One region of the Enterococcus infantis genome, then DNA from elsewhere that is predicted to be linked to it. Evidence: predicted binding sites of a transcription regulator. Region 1 holds the regulator's gene; each other region holds the start of a gene.
What was found. Region 1 encodes CtsR, which represses protease genes until heat stress. Its sites were predicted from a motif close to TTGGTCAAAAAAGGTCAAANA; they were not measured.
Positions count from the first base shown of each region.

Region 2: ACOMA8_RS05885 (ATP-dependent Clp protease ATP-binding subunit) is a predicted target of CtsR. The motif match lies at 3,019-3,039, and genes of this name have one in related genera.
Region 3: clpB (ATP-dependent chaperone ClpB) is a predicted target of CtsR. The motif match lies at 3,306-3,326, and genes of this name have one in related genera.

Region 1 covers NZ_JBMHFB010000003.1:142,284-149,874, forward strand. The annotation lists gene ACOMA8_RS04690 (ribose-phosphate diphosphokinase) at 1-91, shown strand, start outside; gene ACOMA8_RS04695 (iron-sulfur cluster repair di-iron protein, ric) at 272-559, shown strand; TPP riboswitch at 663-764, shown strand; gene thiT (energy-coupled thiamine transporter ThiT) at 828-1,412, shown strand; gene ACOMA8_RS04705 (hypothetical protein) at 1,476-2,249, opposite strand; gene ACOMA8_RS04710 (class A sortase) at 2,537-3,259, shown strand; gene ACOMA8_RS04715 (CtsR family transcriptional regulator) at 3,658-4,119, shown strand; gene ACOMA8_RS04720 (ATP-dependent Clp protease ATP-binding subunit) at 4,200-6,746, shown strand; gene ACOMA8_RS04725 (hypothetical protein) at 6,849-7,289, shown strand.
Region 2 covers NZ_JBMHFB010000004.1:96,848-104,438, forward strand. The annotation lists gene ACOMA8_RS05880 (DUF1827 family protein) at 92-409, opposite strand; gene ACOMA8_RS05885 (ATP-dependent Clp protease ATP-binding subunit) at 625-2,892, opposite strand; gene ACOMA8_RS05890 (phosphocarrier protein HPr) at 3,319-3,585, shown strand; gene ptsP (phosphoenolpyruvate--protein phosphotransferase) at 3,587-5,320, shown strand; gene ACOMA8_RS05900 (class A sortase) at 6,002-6,718, shown strand; gene ACOMA8_RS05905 (adhesive domain-containing protein) at 6,875-7,591, shown strand, end outside.
Region 3 covers NZ_JBMHFB010000004.1:145,500-153,090, forward strand. The annotation lists gene ACOMA8_RS06110 (PASTA domain-containing protein) at 1-1,440, shown strand, start outside; gene ACOMA8_RS06115 (DUF1294 domain-containing protein) at 1,762-2,040, shown strand; gene ACOMA8_RS06120 (lysylphosphatidylglycerol synthase transmembrane domain-containing protein) at 2,119-3,153, shown strand; gene clpB (ATP-dependent chaperone ClpB) at 3,497-6,109, shown strand; gene ACOMA8_RS06130 (hypothetical protein) at 6,505-6,972, shown strand; gene ACOMA8_RS06135 (GNAT family N-acetyltransferase) at 7,297-7,591, opposite strand, start outside.

The DNA of each region.
Region 1 (7,591 bases):
AATTTCCGTGGGTGCCTTGATGGGTGAAGCAATCAAACGGATTCATGAAAACAAACCGGTCAGCCCTTTGTTTGAAACCAATATGAAATAAGTTTACGCATAAAAAACCGTCACCTCTGAAAAGTCTGGTGGCGGTTTTTTTCGCAAATAGAGAAGTTGACAAGCGGTCAAAAAATCTTTTGTTGCGCCGTACTTCTTGATGGCTATCAATTTTTTTTCGGCTGATTTTCGATACACTCGTGTTGAAAAAATCACTCGAGGAGGAAGTAAGATGACAAAGGTACAAGATTTTTTGGAAGACCACAAAGAGGAGCTGACAAGTTATACAACAGCTATTACCAGAGCCCATGGTGCCCACCATCCAGAAGTTTTTGAGGTTAAAAAGCTGTACGATGAATTGGAAGTGCTGAGAAAGTCTAGTGAGCCGGCAGCTTTGCAACCAATTTTTGAAAAATTACGGCAAGTAACCAAAAACTACGAAATACCAGCAGATGTTTGCCCAACATTTAAGGCGACGTATGACTGGTTGGCCCAAGCCGACTACTTGTCACAGGAGTGAGCACTCAATGTTAGGTTGTGCCACCTGAAAAAAAGACCAAACTCTTTTCTTTTTTTTAAAATGTGCTATGATGAAGCCGTACCAAAATAACTGGATATAGAACACGATCACAAAGGGGAGCCGTTAGCGGCTGAGAATGAGTGAACTCTAAACCCTCTGTACCTGTCTCGATAATGCGAGCGTAGGAATTGTGACGAGTTGGAAGTAGATATTACTTCTCCTTTGTAGATTGTGACTGTTCTGTAATCTATGAAGGAGAGGTTTTTTTATGAACAAAAATTTGCGTGTGTGGGTGGAAGGAACGATTATCGCAGCGATGGCTATGGTGTTGTCGTTTATTCCCCTCGATTTCGGGCCCAGCTTGAGTATCTCGTTGGGGCAAATCCCAATCACCGTCTATGCCTTGAGACGGGGCTGGAAGCCGGGGCTTTTTGCAGCAGCAATCTGGGGACTGCTGCATTTTCCGGTAGGGAAGGTCTATTATTTGGCAGTCAGTCAAGTGTTGATCGAGTATCCGATTGCTTTTGCTTTTGCCGGGTTTGCCGGAGTGACAGCAGTCAAGTTGCATCAGGCTATCCAAGCGGGAAATGACAAGCAGGCGCGGATTGCAGTAATTCAAGGCACATTTGCCGGCGCGGCAGCTCGCTACTTCTGGCATTTTGTTGCGGGCGTGATGTTCTGGGGTGCTTATGCCCAGTGGGGGATGTCACCAGTCCTTTATTCGTTGGTGATGAATGGCGCAAGCGGATTGTTAACAGCTGCAGCCACGATGGTAGCTGTATTATTGATTTACCAAATGGCGCCACAACTGTTTCTGCCCAAAGATGCCCGGCTGCAGCAACCGGTAAAATAATCAAGGCGACCTACAACTGAATAAAATAAAAAAATGTTTTCTCGCGTCAAGAGAAAACATTTTTTATTTCGACAAAAACAGGAAATCTTTGTCTTCGTATGCCACCAGCCACTGCCGTTTTTCTTGACTGTAGATCAAGTAGGCCACTAGCAACTCGTCTTTACCTAAAGGATTTTCCTTGCGCAAACCACCGTCTTCCACGAGATAGATGGGAATCTTGTAGTCCCGACCTTCCAAGCGGGAAGATTGAAAGCAGAAAATCACACCCTCTTGAAAAAGAGGTTTCAATTCTCGCAAAAGGGTGACGTCCAGTTTGTCTACCGGAGTTGATTTGCGGAAAAAAGACTTGCGATCGTTGATTTTTTCCAGCACTAGGCGCGTCAATTTGTCAGCTAAGATTCGATAATATTCATCCAAGTAACGATAATAGACACGAGAAAGGTCATCCTTCAGATCAAAATAAACGAAATTGTTTTGCAGTTTGTAAAAAAATGGCGAGTGCAGATGGGTCTTCGTGTGACCGAAGTACAACAATTCACTGATTTCCAACGGAGTCAGTTCCTTAATCATGGCACTGTCGTTGAAGTCAATCCATTTGATGTCTTCGCTGATGCGGTTACGGGCGATCTCGTCAAAATATTGTTTGACGGATTCATTGCCGCGTAAAACTTTCATACCGGTGTGAGCTTCAAACTCGCCATAGTCGGAGGATGGGTCCAAAAGCAATAGATTTTTGGGTTGGTGAACGATGCCATGGTAGAACTCCACAGGACTGATTCCCCGTGACAAAGCAGCGTTGCTGGTAGTATCAATATGTACATAGACCATTTTTGCCATGGCAGAACCCCCCTCTTTTCCCCGATACTACTATCATACAACAAAGCCTGATTTTATGGTGTTTCGTTTACTTTAAAGTTTTATTACAGAACGTGCCGATTTTTGTGATTTGCTGCCACCATTTGTAATGAATAATGAAATTTTCACATTATTTTATCAAGTGTGCCCTCCTTTTTCAAGCAAGCGGTGGCGGACACATTGGCCACTTTGACCAAAATTGATGATTAACCCAACTGGACCAATCTGTGGTAAAATCAATTTAGAAAATGAAGATGGGGACGAGGCTGATGGCAACGAAGAAAAAAAAGCACCGGGTTCGCAATGGACTTATTAATCTGTTCTTGCTGCTGTTGTTGGTGGCGGGCTTGGTTTTGGTGTTTAACAATCAGATTAAAAACTTTTTGATGGATCGCAACACTGAAAAATTTGCTGTCTCGAAGCTTTCAAGAGAAGAGATCGTAGCCAATGAAGAGAAGCCGGCTACCTTTGACTTTGATGCGGTGGTTCCGGCCAGTTCGGAGGCTGTTTTCAAAGCGCAATGGCAAAATCGTGAGTCGCCGGTCATCGGCGGAGTGGCATTGCCCGCTGTTGGAATTAATTTGCCAATTTTTAAAGGGTTATCCAATGAAGCGCTGCTGTGGGGAGCCGGGACCATGTTTGAAGAGCAGGTGATGGGGCAGGGAAATTATTCTTTGGCGAGTCATCGAGCGTATGATAAAGGGTATCTGTTTGAACCGTTGGATCAGACTAAGATTGGAGATCCGATTTATCTGACGGATCTGGAAAATATCTATACGTATAAGGCGACATTGAATATCAAAGTAGTGCCGACTGATACGCAATATATCGATGAGGTTCCGGGGAAAAAATTGATTACATTGATCACCTGTGACGCGATTGGCGGTAAAAATCGGATTGTCGTTCAAGGTGAGCTGCAGTCAGTAACGCCGATAAAAGAGGCTTCTACTGAACTCAAGTCCGCTTTTGGGATTGAAGCGAAACATTATTAAAACTGAAAAAATCGTCGCCAGTCTGCCGCAGTGATAGCTCGGATAGACTGACGGCGGTTTTCTGTATTTAACTATAATGGTTTGTGAGGTTTAATCGAAATTAACTCAATAATCTAAAGAGATAAGCACAAATTTTTGTTATTCCTTAACATTCCATAACTGAACATTCGTCTGCCTTTAATTATTTCGGTAACTCCGGTATAATTAAGGTCAGTATTAGTCAAAAAGGCTTGCAGGTTTTGCTGCTGCCGATTTATCGAGAATCGGGGAAATGAAGAAAACTAAAAATTGTCTAAATGCCGTCTGTTTTTAGAGCTTAGAAGTACGGAGAACAGCCGCTAAGGACCTGTTGACTATGGCCGCTTCAGCACATTCAATAAAGGGAGGGGAATGGGCGTATGAGTCATCATAATACTTCCGATCTGATCGAGGCCTATCTGAAGAAAATTCTGGAAGATAGTGAGATAATTGAAATTAGAAGGACGGAAATGGCGGAATTGTTTAATTGCGTACCGTCTCAGATTAACTATGTCATCAACACCCGCTTTACCATTCAACGGGGCTATGCAGTTGCCAGCAAACGAGGTGGCGGCGGTTATATCCGAATTGAAAAGGTAAAGATTTCCGACAAGCATCGCTTTCTTGAGCAAGTGGATGAGCTGTTTGCCGATCGCTTAACGGAAAAAGATGCATTGGCGATTGTTCAAAAATTATATGAAGAAAAGTTATTGACCAAAAACGAAGGCAATCTTTTGCTGGCGACGATGGCAAAAACAACATTGGCTGTCTATCCGGATGCCAACAGAATCCGGGCGAGTCTGATGCATGCCTTGTTGGAACGGCTGAGCTATGAGAAGTAGTGTCTGATTGTTTCAGGAAAAGGGTACGACGAATAAGGGGGACGCTTCACTTTTGATGAAGCGGGATAGGAAGTGATTGTATGAACGAATTGTTCACAGAACGAGCCAAAGCAGTATTGGCTATCGCACAAGAAGAAGCAAAAACCTTCAAACACCAGTCAGTGGGATCAGAACATCTGCTGTTGGCATTGATGATTGAACAAAACGGAATTGCCGGTAAAACATTGCGGGAAATGAGCATTACGGAAAACGATATTCGAGAAGAGATTGAACATCTGACCGGTTATGGCACCGTGAAAAGTTATCCGGCAGGCGTCTATCTGCCATACTCACCACGGGCCAAGCAAATCTTTGCTTATGCCGGTGATGAAGCCAAGCGTCTGGGTGCTCCGCAAATCGGCACCGAACACCTGCTTTTGGGCCTGTTGCGAGATGATGAAATCCTAGCTTCTCGTATCATGATCAATTTGGGTATGAGTTTGGCTAAAATGCGTCAACTATTGAAGAAAAAAATGGGTCTCAATGAACCGAAGACCGGCAACAATAACGGCATGGGTCGGCGGCGACAAAACGCTGCACCGCAACAAGGTCAGCAAGCACAACGGCAGTCTGGTACCCAACAAGGGACACCGACATTGGATAATCTGGCCCGTGACTTGACGAAATTGGCCCGTGAAGACCGGTTAGATCCAGTAGTCGGCCGGACGAAGGAAGTCAAACGCCTGATTCAGATTCTAAGTCGCCGGACCAAGAACAATCCGGTCCTTGTGGGGGAACCTGGTGTAGGTAAAACTGCCATTGCAGAAGGCTTGGCACAGCGAATCGTCAATGGCGAGGTTCCAGAAGACATGCTGGAAAAACGTTTGATGATGTTGGACATGGGAGCATTGGTGGCCGGCACCAAGTATCGTGGGGAGTTTGAAGACCGCATGAAAAAAGTCATTGACGAAATTTACAACGACGGTCAAATCATCCTCTTCATCGATGAACTGCATACCCTGATTGGCGCTGGTGGCGCAGAAGGAGCGATTGATGCGTCTAACATTTTGAAACCAGCACTGGCTCGTGGGGAACTGCAGACCATTGGTGCGACGACATTGGATGAATACCAAAAATATATTGAAAAGGATTCAGCATTGGAACGCCGCTTTGCCCGGGTGCAAGTAGACGAACCAACGGCTGAAGAAGCCATCGAAATCTTGCGGGGATTGCGCCCACGTTACGAAGATCATCACGGTGTGGAAATCACGGACGATGCATTAAGTGCAGCAGTCCAGCTGTCTGTACGCTATATCAATTCCCGTCAGCTGCCGGATAAAGCCATCGACTTGATGGATGAATCAGCTGCAAAAGTTCGCTTGGATCGAGCCGATGAGCCCACCGAACTGGCGCGCCTACGAGAAGAAATTGCGCAACTGATGCATGAAAAAGAAACTGCGATTCAAGATCAAGATTTTGAGCTGGCAGCCCGACTGCGGCAAAAAGAGAAGAAGCTGAGCCAACGCCTGGCGGAAGTTGCAATCACTGAAACCAAAGAAGCAACCGGTTATGCTAATCAGGTAACCGCAGAAGATGTTGCAACGGTGGTTTCCCAATGGACTGGGGTGCCGCTGCAACAAATGGAGAAAAAAGAATCCGAACGTCTGCTGGAATTGGAGAGTCTCTTGCATCAGCGGGTGGTTGGACAGGATGAAGCAGTGACTGCTGTAGCCCGAGCCATCCGCCGTGCCCGCAGTGGATTGAAAGATCCAGACCGTCCGATTGGTTCCTTTATGTTCTTAGGACCAACTGGGGTTGGGAAGACAGAGTTGGCTAAGACATTGGCTGAAGCAATGTTTGGTTCTGAAGATGCTTTGATTCGCGTGGACATGTCCGAGTTCATGGAAAAATACAGCACCAGCCGTTTGATCGGTTCACCTCCGGGTTACGTAGGGTATGAAGAAGGCGGACAACTTACTGAAAAGATTCGCAGCAAGCCTTATTCGGTTATCCTGCTTGATGAAGTGGAAAAAGCCCATCCGGATGTCTTCAATATCCTGTTGCAGGTACTGGATGACGGGCATTTGACGGACTCGAAAGGCCGGAAAGTCGATTTCCGCAACACAATCCTAATTATGACCTCCAATATCGGTGCCACTCAGATTCGGGAAGAAAAAAATGTCGGCTTCAACGTCACTGACATCACTAAAGACCATAATAAAATGCAAAAACGAATCTTAGAAGAGCTGAAAAAAGCCTTCCGACCAGAGTTTTTGAACCGGATCGACGAAACAGTCGTCTTCCGCTCATTGAATGAAAGTGAGATTCATGAAATCGTCAAAATCATGAGTAAAGCTATCATCAAACGTCTGGCAGAACAAGACATTCGCTTGAAAATCACTCCGGCGGCTTATGATGTCATCGGTAAAGCCGGCTTTGATCCTGAGTACGGTGCTCGGCCCATCCGCCGTGCCCTGCAAAAAGAAGTCGAAGATCGCCTGAGTGAAGCGCTGCTCAGCGGCCAAATTCATTTGGGAGATCAAGTGACCATTGGCGCTAAAAAAGGTAAAATCACTCTGAATGTCAAAGAAACCGCGCCTCAGATTCCAGAAAATGGCAACAAAGGCAAGGCATTGACAAAGGTTTAAGACTCGTGTGATAAATAGAGGCTGTCTGTCGAAAATCTTCTCGGCAGGCAGTTTTTTAATTGTGTTATACTAACAAAAAGTAATGGTACAGGAGGAATAATCATGTCTGATTTGGTCTACAAACTGATTCCGCAAGATCCTTTTTTGGAGTTGACGGAAACGCAGACAGCCCAACTCCAACAGGCAGTGGCAGAAGCGGCACCTGATGCCACCTTCACGGAAACTGAGCGGGTCCAATTTGTGGATGCGGGAGCGGAATTTCATACCATCCACTGTCCATTTTGTAACAGTGAGCTTGCGCCGATGTGGTGGCATAAGGAAATGGAGCGCATCTATGCCCGGGCGCAGGGGTTTTATGATTTATCGGTGACGACCCCTTGCTGCGAGCAAAAGACGACGTTGAATGACTTAGTCTATGACTGGCCACAAGGTTTTGCTTCCTTGGTAGTAACTACGGCTTCAGAAACGGCCGTAGCGGCTCTGCAGCAAGCAACGGAAATGATCAGCGGCACCCCGTGGCGACTGATCAAAGCCCGCTACTAAAAACTAACGAGCTTTATAAGGTTGCGATAAAGTCTGGTCATCTCGCTAATTCAAGCAAATGAAGTGGCAAGTAATGTTCCGTCAAATTATTTTGGAGTTAGGCCGACAATTACTAGTCATCACCTTTTTCGAACAGCGGGACTTTTGCGACTGCTTGCAAATTGTTTAAAAAATGGCTTCTGCTGCTGACAGCGGAAGCTTTTTTGTGCTATTTTGAGTCACGATGACTACTAGATTCAGAGAACTCCCTGACTGTTTTTTGGCTAGGAGTTGTGATACGATAGTCTGGTTGAAAAAAGCAC
Region 2 (7,591 bases), on a different contig from region 1:
ATAGCAAAAAGCCTCACGAAGTATCGTCAAAAGTCAGATATATTCTGCTGACTGTTTGATACTATCGTGAGGCTTTTTTGATTTTTGGTTATTACACAGCGGTGGTATCAGGTTCTGGATATTTTTGGATTGAAATCTCCACAAAGCCATTTTCTTGAATAACATGGATGTCTTCAACACTAGGTTCCTGCGGCATTTTTCTGAGAAAATAAGTTTTAATTTCATCGATTTCATTTTGCCGAATGTTGCGTTTTTTATTGATCATTAGGATTTCGTTGTGGGCCGGTGCGACAGTATATATGACAGTCGTATTGCCTGCGGTATAGACTTTCACCAATTCCGCGTCAGTATTTTCCAACTGGTTACGGACCAGCCTTGAATGACTGTTGGTTACGTTGATCAATTTCATAAGACTTCACCTCAAAGTTTCGTTCATATTTTCATTATAAAATTTTAACGGTGATTTTGAAAGTAATATCACCTCACCATGTTAAATTCTTCAAAAAGAGTCATGTTGGAAGAAAATAGAGAGGCAAATGATGTGGCAGTATGGCCTTCAAAAAGAAAGGGGTAGAAAAAAGAAGGTGTCGGCTAAAAAACCGATACCTTCTTTTTGTTATGCTATCAAACTTCGCTATCGCCAGTCTTGTTGTCTGTTTCATCAGCAACATCAGGAGCAGCCGTTTTTTTAAGTGGTTCGTCAGCTTCCTTGACTACAATCTTGTCGTCTTCCAAAACAGCTTGTAATTCAGTTGCTTGTGGATGATCGAGATAAAATTCAGCGATGCCGTCTTCAATCTGATCTTGGATTGTACGGCGCAAAGGACGCGCACCCATCGAAGGATCATACCCAAGATCGACTAGTTTTTCTTCGACTTCTTTGGTGACATCAATGTGAATGTGTTGCGTTTTCAGCATGCCATTGACTTCGTTGAGCATCAATTCCACAATCTTCAATAGATTTTCTTTTGACAAGGCGCTGAATTCGATGATGCCGTCGAAACGGTTCAAAAATTCAGGGGTGAAGTAATTATTCAACTGTCCTAAGACAGAGCGGGTCACGCCGTCTCTAGCTGCACCAAAGCCGACATTGGCTTCGACTTTGCCGGTACCAGCATTGGAAGTCATGATAATCAAAGTATCCTTGAAGCTGACTGTCCGCCCTTGGGCATCTGTCAAACGCCCGTCATCAAGAATTTGCAAGAACATATGCAAGACATCCGGATGCGCCTTTTCAATTTCGTCTAAAAGAATCAGGCTATAAGGATTGCGGCGAACTTTTTCCGTCAATTGACCTGCTTCTTCGTAACCGACGTAACCTGGAGGTGAACCGATAAGTTTTGAAACACTATGTTTTTCCATGTATTCCGACATATCAAAGCGGATCATGGCATCTTCAGAACCAAACATCTCATAAGCTAATTGTTTGGCCAACTCTGTTTTTCCGACCCCGGTTGGTCCGATAAAGAGGAAAGAGCCAATTGGTCGATTTTGTTTACCTAACCCAACCCGATTGCGGCGGATGGCTTTGGCAACGCGATCAATTGCTTCATCCTGTCCAATAACATGTGCTTTCAAGTCATCGGCAAGGTTTTTCAACTGCGTTTGTTCTTTTTCCTTGAGTTCGCCTACTGGAATACCGGTTTTCTGTTCGACGATTTGCTCCATATCTTTTTCTGTGATGACAGGTGTTTCTTCATCGGAAATTTGGTTCTTTTTCATTTCTTCCAGCTTGTTGATCTGATCTCGATAGTAGGCAGCTTTTTCAAAGTCTTCTTCCTGAGAAGCTTTTTGCTTTTGTGCTTCGGCATCTTGCAGTTTTTTATCGATAGTTTTCGGATCGACAAACTGGATGGTTAGATTTTTCTTAGAACCGGATTCGTCCAACAAATCAATCGCTTTGTCTGGCAAGAAGCGATCTTGGATGTAGCGATTAGACAATGTTGCTGCGGCTTCGATGGCCTCATCCGTATATTTCACATGATGATAATCTTCGTAACGAGGTTGCAAGCCTTTCAAAATACTAATCGTTTCTTCAACAGTCGGTTCATCCACTCGAACTGGCTGCATCCGTCGTTCCAGCGCTGCGTCTTTTTCGATGATGCGATACTCATTCAGCGTTGTTGCGCCCACCATTTGCAGCTCGCCGCGTGCCAAAGCCGGTTTCAAGATATTGCCGGCATCCATGTTGCCATCGCCAGCAGCGCCAGCCCCAACGATTTCATGCACTTCATCGATAAACAAGATGACATTTTCAGCCTGTTTGATTTCATCGATTAGTTTTTGCATCCGTTCTTCAAATTGTCCGCGAATGCCAGTCCCTTGTACCAGTGAAGCAACATCTAAACGAATGACTTCTTTTTCAAGCAATTTTTGGGGAACGTCACCATTGACAATCTTTTGCGCCAGGCCTTCGACAACAGCTGTTTTACCAACACCTGGTTCACCGATCAGCACCGGATTGTTTTTTGTCCGACGATTCAAAATTTCAATCACGCGTTGAATCTCTTCGTCACGACCGACAACCGGATCGACCCCGCCGTCTCTGGCTTGTTGCGTAATATTAATTCCATATTCACCTAGCAGTCCTTCTGCGCCCCCACTTGGACGACGGGGAGGTTGGCCACCGTTGAAATTATTTCCACCGGTCTGTGTTGGAGGCGTTTGTTCATAAGGAGATTGTCCTTGTTGCATCTGTCGGGACATTTGACGGAACAAATCATCCAATGAACCGAAACCAAAAGGATCTTGTGCCATCATCGTTTGTCCTCCTTGTTGATTTTTCAATTTTTGGTAGCAGCTTTGACAATAGTCCAGTTGTTTTCGTTGACCATTGACGTTTGCATACAAATGAATCGTTGCTTCATTTTTACCACAATTTTGACAAAGCATCATTTCACGACCTTTCTTTACTATGCAAGCTATCCCTTAAAGAAAGGGGCTTGTTATCAATCTTTAACTATTGTAACGCGGTTTGAGTTTTCCGTAAAAAGAAAGCTATTTCTCATGGTCAAAAATGGTTTGACTATCTCTGACCAATTCCAATTATACTCAAGATCGTGTTTCCTGCAACTATCTTGTTTTTTATCCGTTTGTTTTCGATCAGAGGAGACAATTATCGGAAATAGGTATGTTATCTTCAAAAATATTTTTTAAGGAGGGAAAAGTGTAGATACTCTGCTGTTGAAAAAGAGAAAACGGTTGTGAAATCAGGGGAAAAATGGTAATCTTAAGAATTGAAAGGGACAAAAAGCTCGTGCTGTATGCGCGATCACTACCCTAACAAAATACTTTGTTTTATAAAGGAGACCGATCAATATGGAAAAGAAAGACTTTCACGTAGTAGCAGAAACAGGGATTCACGCACGTCCAGCTACCTTGCTGGTTCAAACAGCAAGCAAATTCAGCTCTGACATCAACTTAGAGTACAAAGGTAAATCTGTAAACTTGAAATCTATCATGGGCGTGATGTCTCTTGGTGTAGGCCAAGGTTCAGACGTTACTATCACTGCTGAAGGTGCTGACGAAACAGAAGCAATGGAAGCAATCGTAGAAACAATGAAAAAAGAAGGGTTGTCTGACTAATATGGTTGAAATGCTAAAAGGGATCGCCGCAAGCGACGGAATCGCAGTTGCAAAAGCTTACCTGCTAGTTCAACCAGATTTGTCTTTCAACAAAACTTCAGTAGCAGATACTGCTGCTGAAGAAACGCGCTTGGATGATGCGTTGGCAAAATCCAGCGAAGAATTGACTCTGATCCGTAACAAAGCAGCAAAAAGCCTTGGCGAAGAAGAAGCACAAGTATTTGATGCACATTTGATGGTCTTGAGCGATCCGGAAATGATCGGTCAGATCAAACAAAACATCAACGATAACAAAGTCAATGCTGAAGCTGCATTGAAGGAAGTTACCGATATGTACATCGGCATGTTCGAAGCGATGGACGACAACGCCTACATGCAAGAACGTGCTGCTGATATTCGTGACGTTGCCAAACGTGTTCTGGCTCATTTATTGGGAGTTACTTTACCGAATCCTTCAATGATTAACGAAGAAGTCGTAGTAGTTGCTCACGATTTGACACCAAGTGACACTGCTCAGTTGGACCGTACCTACGTCAAAGCCTTTGTCACTGACATCGGTGGACGTACTTCTCACTCAGCAATCATGGCACGTTCTCTTGAAATTCCAGCAATTGTTGGGACTAAAGAAATCACCGGCAAGGTAAAAGCAGGCGACATTTTAGCAGTCAACGGCATTGAAGGGGATGTGATCATCAACCCTAACGATGACCAGACAGCAGAATTCAATAAAGCTGCTGAAGCATATGCAGCACAAAAAGCAGAGTGGGAAAAACTGAAAGAAGCTGAAACCGAAACTGCGGATGGCGTTCATTTCGAGTTGGCTGCCAATATTGGTACGCCAAAAGATTTGGAAGGTGTTCACAACAACGGGGCAGAAGCAATTGGTTTGTACCGGACTGAATTTTTGTACATGGATTCACCTGACTTCCCAACTGAAGAAGACCAGTTTGAAGCCTACAAAGCTGTTTTAGAAGGCATGGGCGACAAACCGGTAGTGGTTCGGACGATGGACATCGGTGGGGATAAAGAGCTTCCTTACTTGAAACTCCCTCATGAAATGAATCCGTTTTTGGGTTACCGGGCGCTGCGTATCAGTTTGTCTGAACTTGGCGACGGGATGTTCCGTACGCAATTGCGTGCATTGCTTCGTGCATCGGCATTCGGCAATCTGCGGATCATGTTCCCAATGGTAGCGACTCTGAAGGAATTTAGAGCAGCTAAAAAACTTTACGAAGAAGAACGTCAAAAATTAGTAGACGAAGGTGTTGCAATCTCTGATAAGATCCAAGTCGGGATTATGATTGAGATTCCAGCAGCAGCTATTTTGGCTGACAAGTTTGCTAAAGAAGTCGACTTCTTCAGTATTGGTACCAATGACTTGATTCAATACACAATGGCAGCAGACCGGATGAATGAACAAGTTTCATACTTGTATCAACCATACAACCCGTCTATCCTGCGCTTGATCAAAAACGTTATCGATGCAGCACACGCTGAAGGCAAATGGGCCGGCATGTGTGGTGAGATGGCCGGTGATCAAACAGCGGTACCATTGTTGATGGGTATGGGCTTGGATGAGTTCTCAATGAGTGCGACATCTATTCTTAAAACCCGTAGTCTGATGAAAAAACTGACAACTACTGAAATGAAGGAATTGGCAGATCGCGCATTGCAAGACTGCGACACAATGGAAGAAGTTGTTGAATTGGTTCACCAGTATACTGAAGGTAAATAAGTCTTTTTCTAGGCGGAGCAAATGCTCCGCCTTTTTTGCGTTTGATTAAGGGGAGAAGACCGAATTGAATCAATAGATGAACTCAGGCTGAGAAATGTCTGAGTTTTTTTGCTGCTTTTTTTGATAAACGTCGTTTCTTATCCTGATCTTTTTTTGAATGGAATTTGCAACAGCTGTTATTAGTTCACTTTAAAGAAGAGCCTAGAGAAATATTTGATGAAACAGGCTCTTCAAAAAAAGATAAGGCCTAAATTATTCAAAAAAAATCATTTTAAATTGGAATTTTGCCATTTTATTTTTAATAGTAAAAAATTCACAATCCGGATGAATGAGAAATTTGAAAGTGAAAAATGTGTCTTGACATGTTTAAAACGGAAACAGTTTTTGGCACCATATTCCAAATTTCGTTTGTGAAAAATAATATCTATTTCTGCTTATACATTAAAAAAACAACAGGAATCTAATGGTTCGATTTTTCTTAAGCAAATAATTTATTGTTTTAAAAATTAGTTGGTATTATCTACGTGTAGATATAAGTCGATATAAAAATGTCTAAAAAAAATAATTTATAATTTTATTTTGAAAATTTTGGAGTAAGGTGGTTTTTGTGAAATGAAGGATATTGATAATAAAAAAACATGTGAAATTCACAATTCGTAATAATCAGAGGAGGCGATGAAAATGCTGGGAAAACGGAAGGTGGTCCTTTTGCTGAGAATTTCTCTGGTTATCACCGGAATTGTCGGATTAGTCTTTGTCTTTAGTAAGCCAATTACAAATATTTGGATACATCAAGGGACTGAGTCGATGCGAATCAATCGTGTGAATCCCCTGACTGTTAAGGAAAACCAGCGATTAACACAAGAAGAAGCGCCAGAACGTATCCATTATGATTATGAAAGCGTCCAGCCTATCAGTCCCCAAGCAGTGTTTAAAGCACAGTTTCAAAAAAATGATTATCCAATCATTGCAGAGATTGCGATTCCTAGCATTATGGTCAACTTGCCGATTTTTCTAGGGGTTTCTAATGAGGCGCTGCTGTATGGTGCTGGAACGCTGACGCCTGATCAAGAGATGGGGATTGGTAATTACGGATTGATTAGTCATTTATCCTATGATCCAAATGCATTGTTTTCACCACTAGCAAATATCCGTTTAGGTGCTGAAATCTATTTAACAGATTTGAGTTATGTCTATATTTATCAGACTACAGAGAAATTTCAAATTACTCCGGAAGAAATCTGGGTTTTAGAGGAAATTTCTGAACGCCAGATTGTCACATTGATCACCTGTACTGATTTTGGTGCCGAAGGACGTCTGGTGGTACGTGGAGACTTGATAGATGTGATTGCTATCGAGGAGACATCGCAAGAGATTCTAAATGTCTTCGATCTGTAAATTCCATTCTAATTCAATAAGTAAGTATTTCATGTCAACTCGACATTTGAAATAGGACTGTCAGTTTGTGAAGCAGGACTTAAGGAGGTGTAAATAGTTTCCTGTGAACTAAAAAGTTGAAGAGAAAGAGGCGAAAATTTTGAGGAGGAGTTAATTATGAAACGTCCCGATTACAGAATGCTTATGAATTCAAAAAACCATCGTAAGACGAAAAAGAGAAAATCACTTCTAGCAAATGTTGCTGTATCCGGAATGCTGCTAACAGGAGCAATGGTCGCCGGCACTACTTTCTTGTGGTCTCCGACAGTCGTTGAAGCAGCTGTTGTTCACGGACAGTTATTTGGCTCAATTACAACAAGTAATGATCAGTCATCTCCTTTTGAAATCGGTGATGGCGTGCAACCCGTGACATTTACAGTGACTGGGACGTCAGGGGTTTCAGCTGACCTTTTAACCGGTGACAAATATATTTTGTTGGCGATTCCAGAACATCTTACTGGACGTGTGGATCCTAATGGAATGGGATCGTTGGATTTGGAAGTTTTGTCATTTGCTGATGATGTATTAAATCCAATCATCAATCCGGTTAGTTCGTTGGTAAGTGATTTGTTAGGAGTCATTGATACGTTGGTAGCAGCTAATCCTCTGGCTAGTTTGAACTTTCAAGAAGTATACGACCAACTACAGTTATTGGAAAACCTTGGTAACTTTAATGGAGCAAATATTGATCAAGTTTTTGAAATCTATACAGATGGTGCTGGCAATCAGTATTTGGTAGGGAATTTTGATAACGTTTTAGAGACAATTATTCGCACAAACCTGATTCAGATTTTGGATAATCTGAATGCAGCTGTGCAGTCACTTGAAGCGACA
Region 3 (7,591 bases), on a different contig from region 1:
CGCAGCTTTGATCCTGCCTTTGATCAACGTTTGGCAAGTCCTACTTCTGAAACTGAGGAGCGCTTGTCTGAAGAGACCACTGAATCTGAAAGTGGTGGCCGGTTTCCGGCAGAGGAAACCGAATTTGATCCAACCTATAAAAAAAGACGAATCCGCAAGATTGCCCTTCTTAGTGGAGCTGCAATTGCGGTTTTCGCGGGTCTGTTCTTTCTCTATTATTTATTGACTCATGTGTTGGTGCCAGACTTCTCAGGAAAGGCTGTTGCTGAGGCCCGCAGTTGGGGAAGTGAGGCAGGTGTGAAGGTGGAAACCAAGCAGGTCTATGACTTCAAAGCTGCAATAAACGAAGTCATCAGCCAATCAGCCAAAGCTGGCGAAAAGCTGAAAAAAGGAACCGAGATGACAGTAACTGTCAGCATGGGGCCTGATCCAGAAGAAATCATTCCGCTACCAGATTTTGCTAATCTGACTGTAGATCAAGCGACTGCTTGGATAGAAGAGAAAAAGGCTGAAAACGTGACGATCATTCGAGAATTTGACAAACAGATTACAGATGGTGGATTTATCAAAATGGAGGCCGCCTCAAAGGACCAGGATCTGGAAAAGTATAAACGTCAAGATCGTTTGAATGTCTATTACTCCAAAGGAAAAGAAGTCTTTGAAAAAAATATCACAGTTACAGATTTTACCAATAAACCTTTGTCAGAAGTCAGTGACTGGGCAAAAACCAATGGTGTCAAATTAACTACCGAAAAGGTTTTTTCTGAAACGATTGCCGCTGACAATGTGGTTTCCCAGGAGACAGCCAAAGGGACAAAAATTGCTAAAAACGATACCCTCAAGCTGAAAGTGTCTAAAGGGAAACCTATTCGCATTCCGGATTACTCCCAGTACACGATTGAGCAAGCTCAGTCATTAGAAGGTGGCATATCGGCTGTGATTAAGAGCGTTTATTCGGATTCTGTAGGGTATGGCCGCTTTATCAGCCAGTCGGTTGAAGCCGGAAAAGAATTTGCTGAAGAAGACAAGCTGCCATCAGTTGAAGTGATTTATTCTCAAGGACGTCCATATATCAAAGATCTACGGGGACAAACGACAGAAGGTGATCTACCTAAGCTGTTTTTTGATGAGTTTCAAGCAAAAGGTGCTGATATCACTTACTCCGTTTATTACGTCGATTCCGCGGAACCAAAAGGCACAGTGATCGAGATGTCCAAGTATGGCGAGTTTCTACCCTTGACCGCAACCATTAGCATTGGAATCAGTTTAGGAAACAAACAAGCCGAAATCCCGCCGGTAAGTGATCCCAGTCTACCCACTGAAGATTCTGATACGACAGCGACTACTGAAACGCAGCAACCCGCTGATAATCAGGAAACGTCAGCCGTAAAGAACAACAACGTTACTTTAGAAGCTAACAATAGCGGGAGTAAAGGCTAACCTTTTTGTTAATGACTTTCTGAGTGTAAGAGTTTTATTTAAATTTACCTGAATGCTAGTGACAGTATTCTGTGATGTCTTGGGTTTGTGTGTTGCCCGGTTAATCATGGTCTGTCCTAGTGTTCAGGTGTTTTTACTATTGTGCAAAAATACCACTACCAGTATTTTCGGTAGCGTTTTATAAAGCATCGACGAGAATGTCTGTTAGTTTTGGAATTCAGCTGGCTAAAATGTGAAAACAACGTGACTTTTTTTGCATTAAGCTTTACTACTCGGTGATTCTTGCGTTATTCTTAATAAATGAATGGAGGGATCGCTGCGATGGACTTGATCAAAACGCATCCACTTGCGGTTTACCTTATATTAGTCAATACCGGGTTGTTCTGTTTGATGGGATTGGATAAATTAAAGGCCAAAATGGACAGTTGGCGCATCTCTGAAAAGACGCTGCTGCTGCTGGGATTAGCTGGCGGGGGAATCGGCGGTCTCATGGGTCAACAGCTCTTTCATCATAAGACTAGGAAAAAGTATTTTACAGTCTGTTTCGCAATTGGGGGAATACTTTCAGTTGCGGTCTTGCTGTGGTACTATCTACGCTAAGACTCGATTTATAGTTTACTAAAAAGATCCTGCAAGTAAATTTCTTCTGCTGTTAGACCAGAATTTGGGAGTGTGACAATGAAAAATCGTTCAGGACTCAAGATTGTGATGAATATCCTCTTTGTTTTCGTGATATTCGGTATCTTGGGCTTTGTTATCAAAAATTCACTGGGAGATATCTTGGTACAACTTTCGCAGACGCCACTTTTGGTTTTGTTGGGTGTGATTCTTTGTGGGAGCTTGTATATCCTCGTTGAAGGTGAAAATTTGAAGGTGATGGCTGGGACCTTTGAGAAGCGCTTTACAACCGGTGATGGTGCTTTAGCCATGTGCTATGCTGCGTTTTATCGTTTGGTGACTTTTGGTGCGGGAACGCTGATTGCAGAAGTGAATTTTTATCACCGCAAAGGATTGCGAATTTCTCAAAGCGTGGGTGTAACCGCCTTGCATATGATCATGTATAAGGTCGCGCTTTTAAGTTGGGCGGTCATCAGTCTGATCATGCAATTTGTTTTCTTTCACTCGGAAAAACCAAAGATTATTTGGCTGGTCTTGTTTGCTATGGTGGTAACTTTTGTGATTATCGCTGTCCTTTTAGCACTTACCTTGAGCTTGAATCTACAGATCTGGTCTGTGAAATTGGCAAACAAGCTTTTCAAAAGTACAAAGATTCGCGATATGGTAGATAAGGTCAATATTCAGGTCTATTCCCTTCGCGAAGCTGTTGACAGCATCTTGCAAGTTCGCCCGCTGATTTATCGCATTTATTTTCTGAATATGTTGAAAGTCATGTTCTGGTTTGTGATTCCTGCCATTGTTTTGATGGGGGATCATCCCCAGTTAAACTTTTTCTTGTCTTTTGGGTTGACTAGTTTTGCTGTTATTTTGGCAGGATCAATTCCAACACCGGCTGGGATTGGTTCTTTTGAATTTGTATATTTGCTACTGTTCAGTCCAATTGTGGGGACTGTCGATGCAGCCAGCTCTATGCTTTTGTACCGCTTTGCTAGTTATGTTTGGCCATTTTTAATCGGGTTTGTCTATTTCCTGGTGGATAAAAGGCGCGCCATTCATTCCGAAATCAAAGATATCAAAGAAGATACAGCAAAGTAGTTGTGGAAAAATTGAAATAAGTTACAGATAACAGCCTGGGTAAATCTCAGGCTGTTATTTACATTGTACTCAATGCTGAGACTAACCTAATAATTTGAAAATTCGCTGAATGGCTGAATTTTTTTAGATTTTTCGAGAAAATTCGAGTGTTTCGTTTGACCAATTTTGACCAATGGATTATACTATTAAATGTAGATGAGATTATCTACTGCAAAAGGACAGATAACGCTCGGAACTATGGTAGTTCAGGGCTTTTTGGTGAGTTTGCGGTCTCTTTGACCATCATTGATAAAAAGAGTGCCGTAACGTCACCACCTCAGCTCATGAAAGGGAGGAAACCACTTTGAATATTGAAAAAATGACAACAACATTGCAAGAGGCAATCGCTGAAGCCCAACAAGTAGCAGTGACTAGACACCATCAAGAAATTGATATCTTACATTTATGGAAGATTTTTTTACAGCCAAATCATTTCGGACGTAACTTTTATACGGATGCTGGTTTGGATGTCGAGGCTTTTGAAAGAGAGGTCGATCGCGGATTAGACGAATATCCCGTAATTGAAGGGGGCAGCGTTCAATACGGTCAATCGATGAGCCAGAATCTTTTTCATCTGTTGCAAGAAGCAGACGGACTGCGGCAAACGTTTGGCGATGAGTTTTTATCGACGGAGATTGTACTGTTGGCGTTGATGAAGCTGAAAAATTTTTCTTTGACCAAGTACTTGGTCAAAAATGGCTTAACTGAAAAAGAACTCAAAAAGAATATTGAAGAGATGCGGGGAGGCGATAAAGTGACCTCAAAAAATCAAGAAGAGCAATACCAAGCACTGGAAAAATATGGTGTGGATTTGGTCCAACAGGTGAAAAACGGTAAAATGGATCCAATCATTGGTCGAGACGAAGAAATTCGAGATGTCATTCGGATTCTCAGCCGTAAAACAAAAAATAATCCGGTGCTTATCGGTGAACCCGGTGTTGGTAAAACAGCGATAGTTGAAGGATTGGCCCAACGGATTGTCCGCAAAGATGTACCAGAAAATTTGAAAGACAAGACGATTTTTTCTTTGGACATGGGGGCGCTGATTGCAGGGGCTAAATTCCGTGGCGAATTTGAAGAACGGCTGAAGGCTGTTTTACAGGAAGTCAAAAAGTCGGATGGCCGAATCATCCTGTTCATTGATGAAATCCACAATATTGTAGGTGCTGGTAAAACAGAAGGTTCCATGGATGCCGGGAATCTTTTGAAACCAATGTTGGCTCGGGGGGAACTGCATACCATTGGGGCTACCACCTTAGACGAATATCGACAATATATGGAAAAAGATAAAGCTTTGGAGCGGCGTTTCCAAAAGGTCTTGGTGAAAGAGCCAACTGTGGAAGATACGGTCTCTATTTTACGGGGACTAAAAGAACGCTTCGAGATTCATCACGGGGTTAATATCCATGACAATGCACTGGTGGCAGCAGCTACTCTATCGGATCGTTACATTACTGACCGCTTTTTGCCAGACAAAGCCATCGATTTAGTGGACGAAGCCTGCGCGACGATTCGTGTGGAAATGAACTCTATGCCTACGGAGTTGGATCAGGTGACCCGTCGTTTGATGCAATTGGAAATTGAAGAAGCAGCTTTGAAGAAAGAAACCGATGATGCTTCTAAAAAACGCTTGGAAAACCTGCAAGAAGAACTGGCAGAGCTGCGTGAAGAAGCCAATGCGATGAAAATGCAATGGGAAACGGAAAAAGAAGAAGTTAATGCCGTGTCCAATAAACGAGCGGAAATCGATCGTGCCCGGCATGAATTAGAAGATGCAGAAAACAACTATGATCTTGAACGAGCCGCTGTTTTGCGTCATGGCACCATTCCTCAACTGGAAAAAGAACTGAAGGAATTGGAAAATAAAGCGAAAAACGATGATCTCAAAATGGTACAAGAGTCAGTAACTGAAAACGAGATTGCTGTCGTTGTGGGACGTTTGACCGGTATTCCGGTGACGAAGTTGGTCGAAGGCGAGCGAGAAAAGCTCATGAAGCTCAACGAAACACTTCATAAACGAGTGATTGGCCAAAATGAAGCAGTTGATGCAGTCAGTGATGCGGTCATTCGCGCTCGTGCCGGCTTACAAGATCCCAATCGCCCACTAGGGTCCTTCTTATTTTTAGGACCAACCGGGGTCGGGAAGACCGAATTGGCAAAAGCATTGGCTGAAAACTTATTTGATTCGGAAGACCACATGGTTAGAATTGACATGAGCGAATATATGGAAAAACATTCGGTGAGCCGCTTGGTGGGGGCACCTCCAGGATATGTAGGTTATGACGAAGGGGGACAGCTGACTGAAGCAGTTCGCCGCAATCCCTACACCATTGTTTTATTAGACGAGATTGAAAAAGCTCACCCGGATGTCTTCAATATTTTGTTGCAAGTATTGGATGATGGCCGCTTGACAGACTCCAAAGGACGAGTGGTAGATTTCAAAAATACAGTCTTAATCATGACTTCCAATATTGGCTCCCAACTGCTTTTAGAAGGAGTGACAGCCGAAGGAAGCATTCCGGAAGCTGTCCAAGAACAAGTGATGAGCTTGCTGCGGGGCCATTTCAAACCGGAATTTTTGAATCGGATTGACGATACCATCTTGTTTACGCCACTGTCATTAGAAGATGTGAAAGGGATCGTTGACAAGATTATCGCCCAACTTTCCAAACGGTTAGAAGATCAGGAAATTTATCTGGATATCGAAGACAGTGCGCGGACCTGGATTGCTGAGCAGTCTTACGAACCAGCCTATGGGGCACGTCCGCTTCGCCGTTTTATCACTCGGGAAGTAGAAACACCACTGGCAAAAGAAATCGTATCTGGCCGAGTGCTGCCGAAAACCAAAGTGACAATCACGCTTTTAGACGATCAGCTAGTCTTTCAAAATGAAATGGCAGAAGCTGAAGAAGCCTAATGAAAGAGAAGGGTGACAATCGTCTTGGCACCTTCCTATGAAGTGAACATTACTAAACATGAACCACAAACAAAAGAGAAGCAGCTTCTGTTAAAACTCAGAAGCTGCTTCTCTTTTAAGATCCGAAATTAATTTATGACCCACAATTTTTTTAATTTCAAGAAAGGTACACTGGCTAGAGAAGTACGCGCAAAAACGACATTGTAACCACACCAATTGGTTACGTGGAACAAAGGAATTTTTCGTTTGTCACAAAATACAGCACAATCCTTTTTGGGTGAGTACCTTTACTTGTCGTTTTTTTTGATTCTTTTTATACTTAAGGAAATAAGCGCAAATGCAGAGGTTATGGAAGAAGCAGGTACCTCGCATACTTTTTTAAAGGAGTGGAATAGATGGAAATCACCAATGAACGTATCCCTTCACGAAAGTTGCTGATCCTAACCTTGGAACTTTCGGAAGCTCAACTGGGGCAAGCAACTGGAGATAGTTTTCAGCGGCTGATCACAGCTGCCGAAGACTTACAGCTAGTGATTAGTGGTTGGCCGTATGTCGGCTATCAAAAGGTGTCACTTGAAGGCCAGATTGACACTAAACCGTTAGTCGTTGAATTTGGTCTTCCGGTGGAGCAACTGCCGATGTCGGAAGGACTACCAGAAGGAATTACCTCGAGACAGACGGAAGCCATTCAAGCGGCTGTGACAGAATATGCGGGAGATGATTCTGAGATGGAACTGGTTTATCGCTTAATGATTGACGCTATCAGAGAAGAAAACCATCAGTTTCTCCATAAGAGCTATGAATACTATTTGGAAGACCAGCAAGGCCAGCCTCTGACACGAATCGAAATGCCCTATCTCTAGAGTAAAATAGTGCCCTTGTCTGGAGTCAACTAGCAAGGGATGCCGTGACAACTGTCTAGCCAACCTCCAGTGAAGTGAACACTGCCAAACATGAGTCGCAAAAGCCAAGCCATTTCCATTAAAAACAGTGGAGGTGACTTGGCTTTTCATTGTTAAAAACTTCAATCGCTGACTTCTCATTATATTATACGTAAGATCAGGTTTATTCTACGGAATCAGATACAAAAATTGTCGCAAGCAGTGCTGGCAGATATTTTCTTATTTATAGGATAAAATCTTCGCCAAATACCACTTAAAAATGAGCTGCGGCACAACCTTTTGTTCTCAGAAATAATCACTGAAGTAGGCTTCGGTGTCTGGAATGATTTGTTCTAACGTGCGCAGCGTTTGTTTATCAGTTACTAAGCGCTCAATTCGTGATAGATAGGCAGCCCGGCGGTAGTTCATCAATAAGCAGCTCAAGGTCTGGATATCCAAAGTGACCGCTTTACCCAAAGGTTCGCGAGTGACTTTTGCCTGCTGGTCAGCTTCTGACCAACTCAATGAGAAAATCCCGTTATTCCACTCAGCTACTGGATCAGTCACCTCGAAGTGAAAAGGTTCAGAGAAAGCTGAAAAC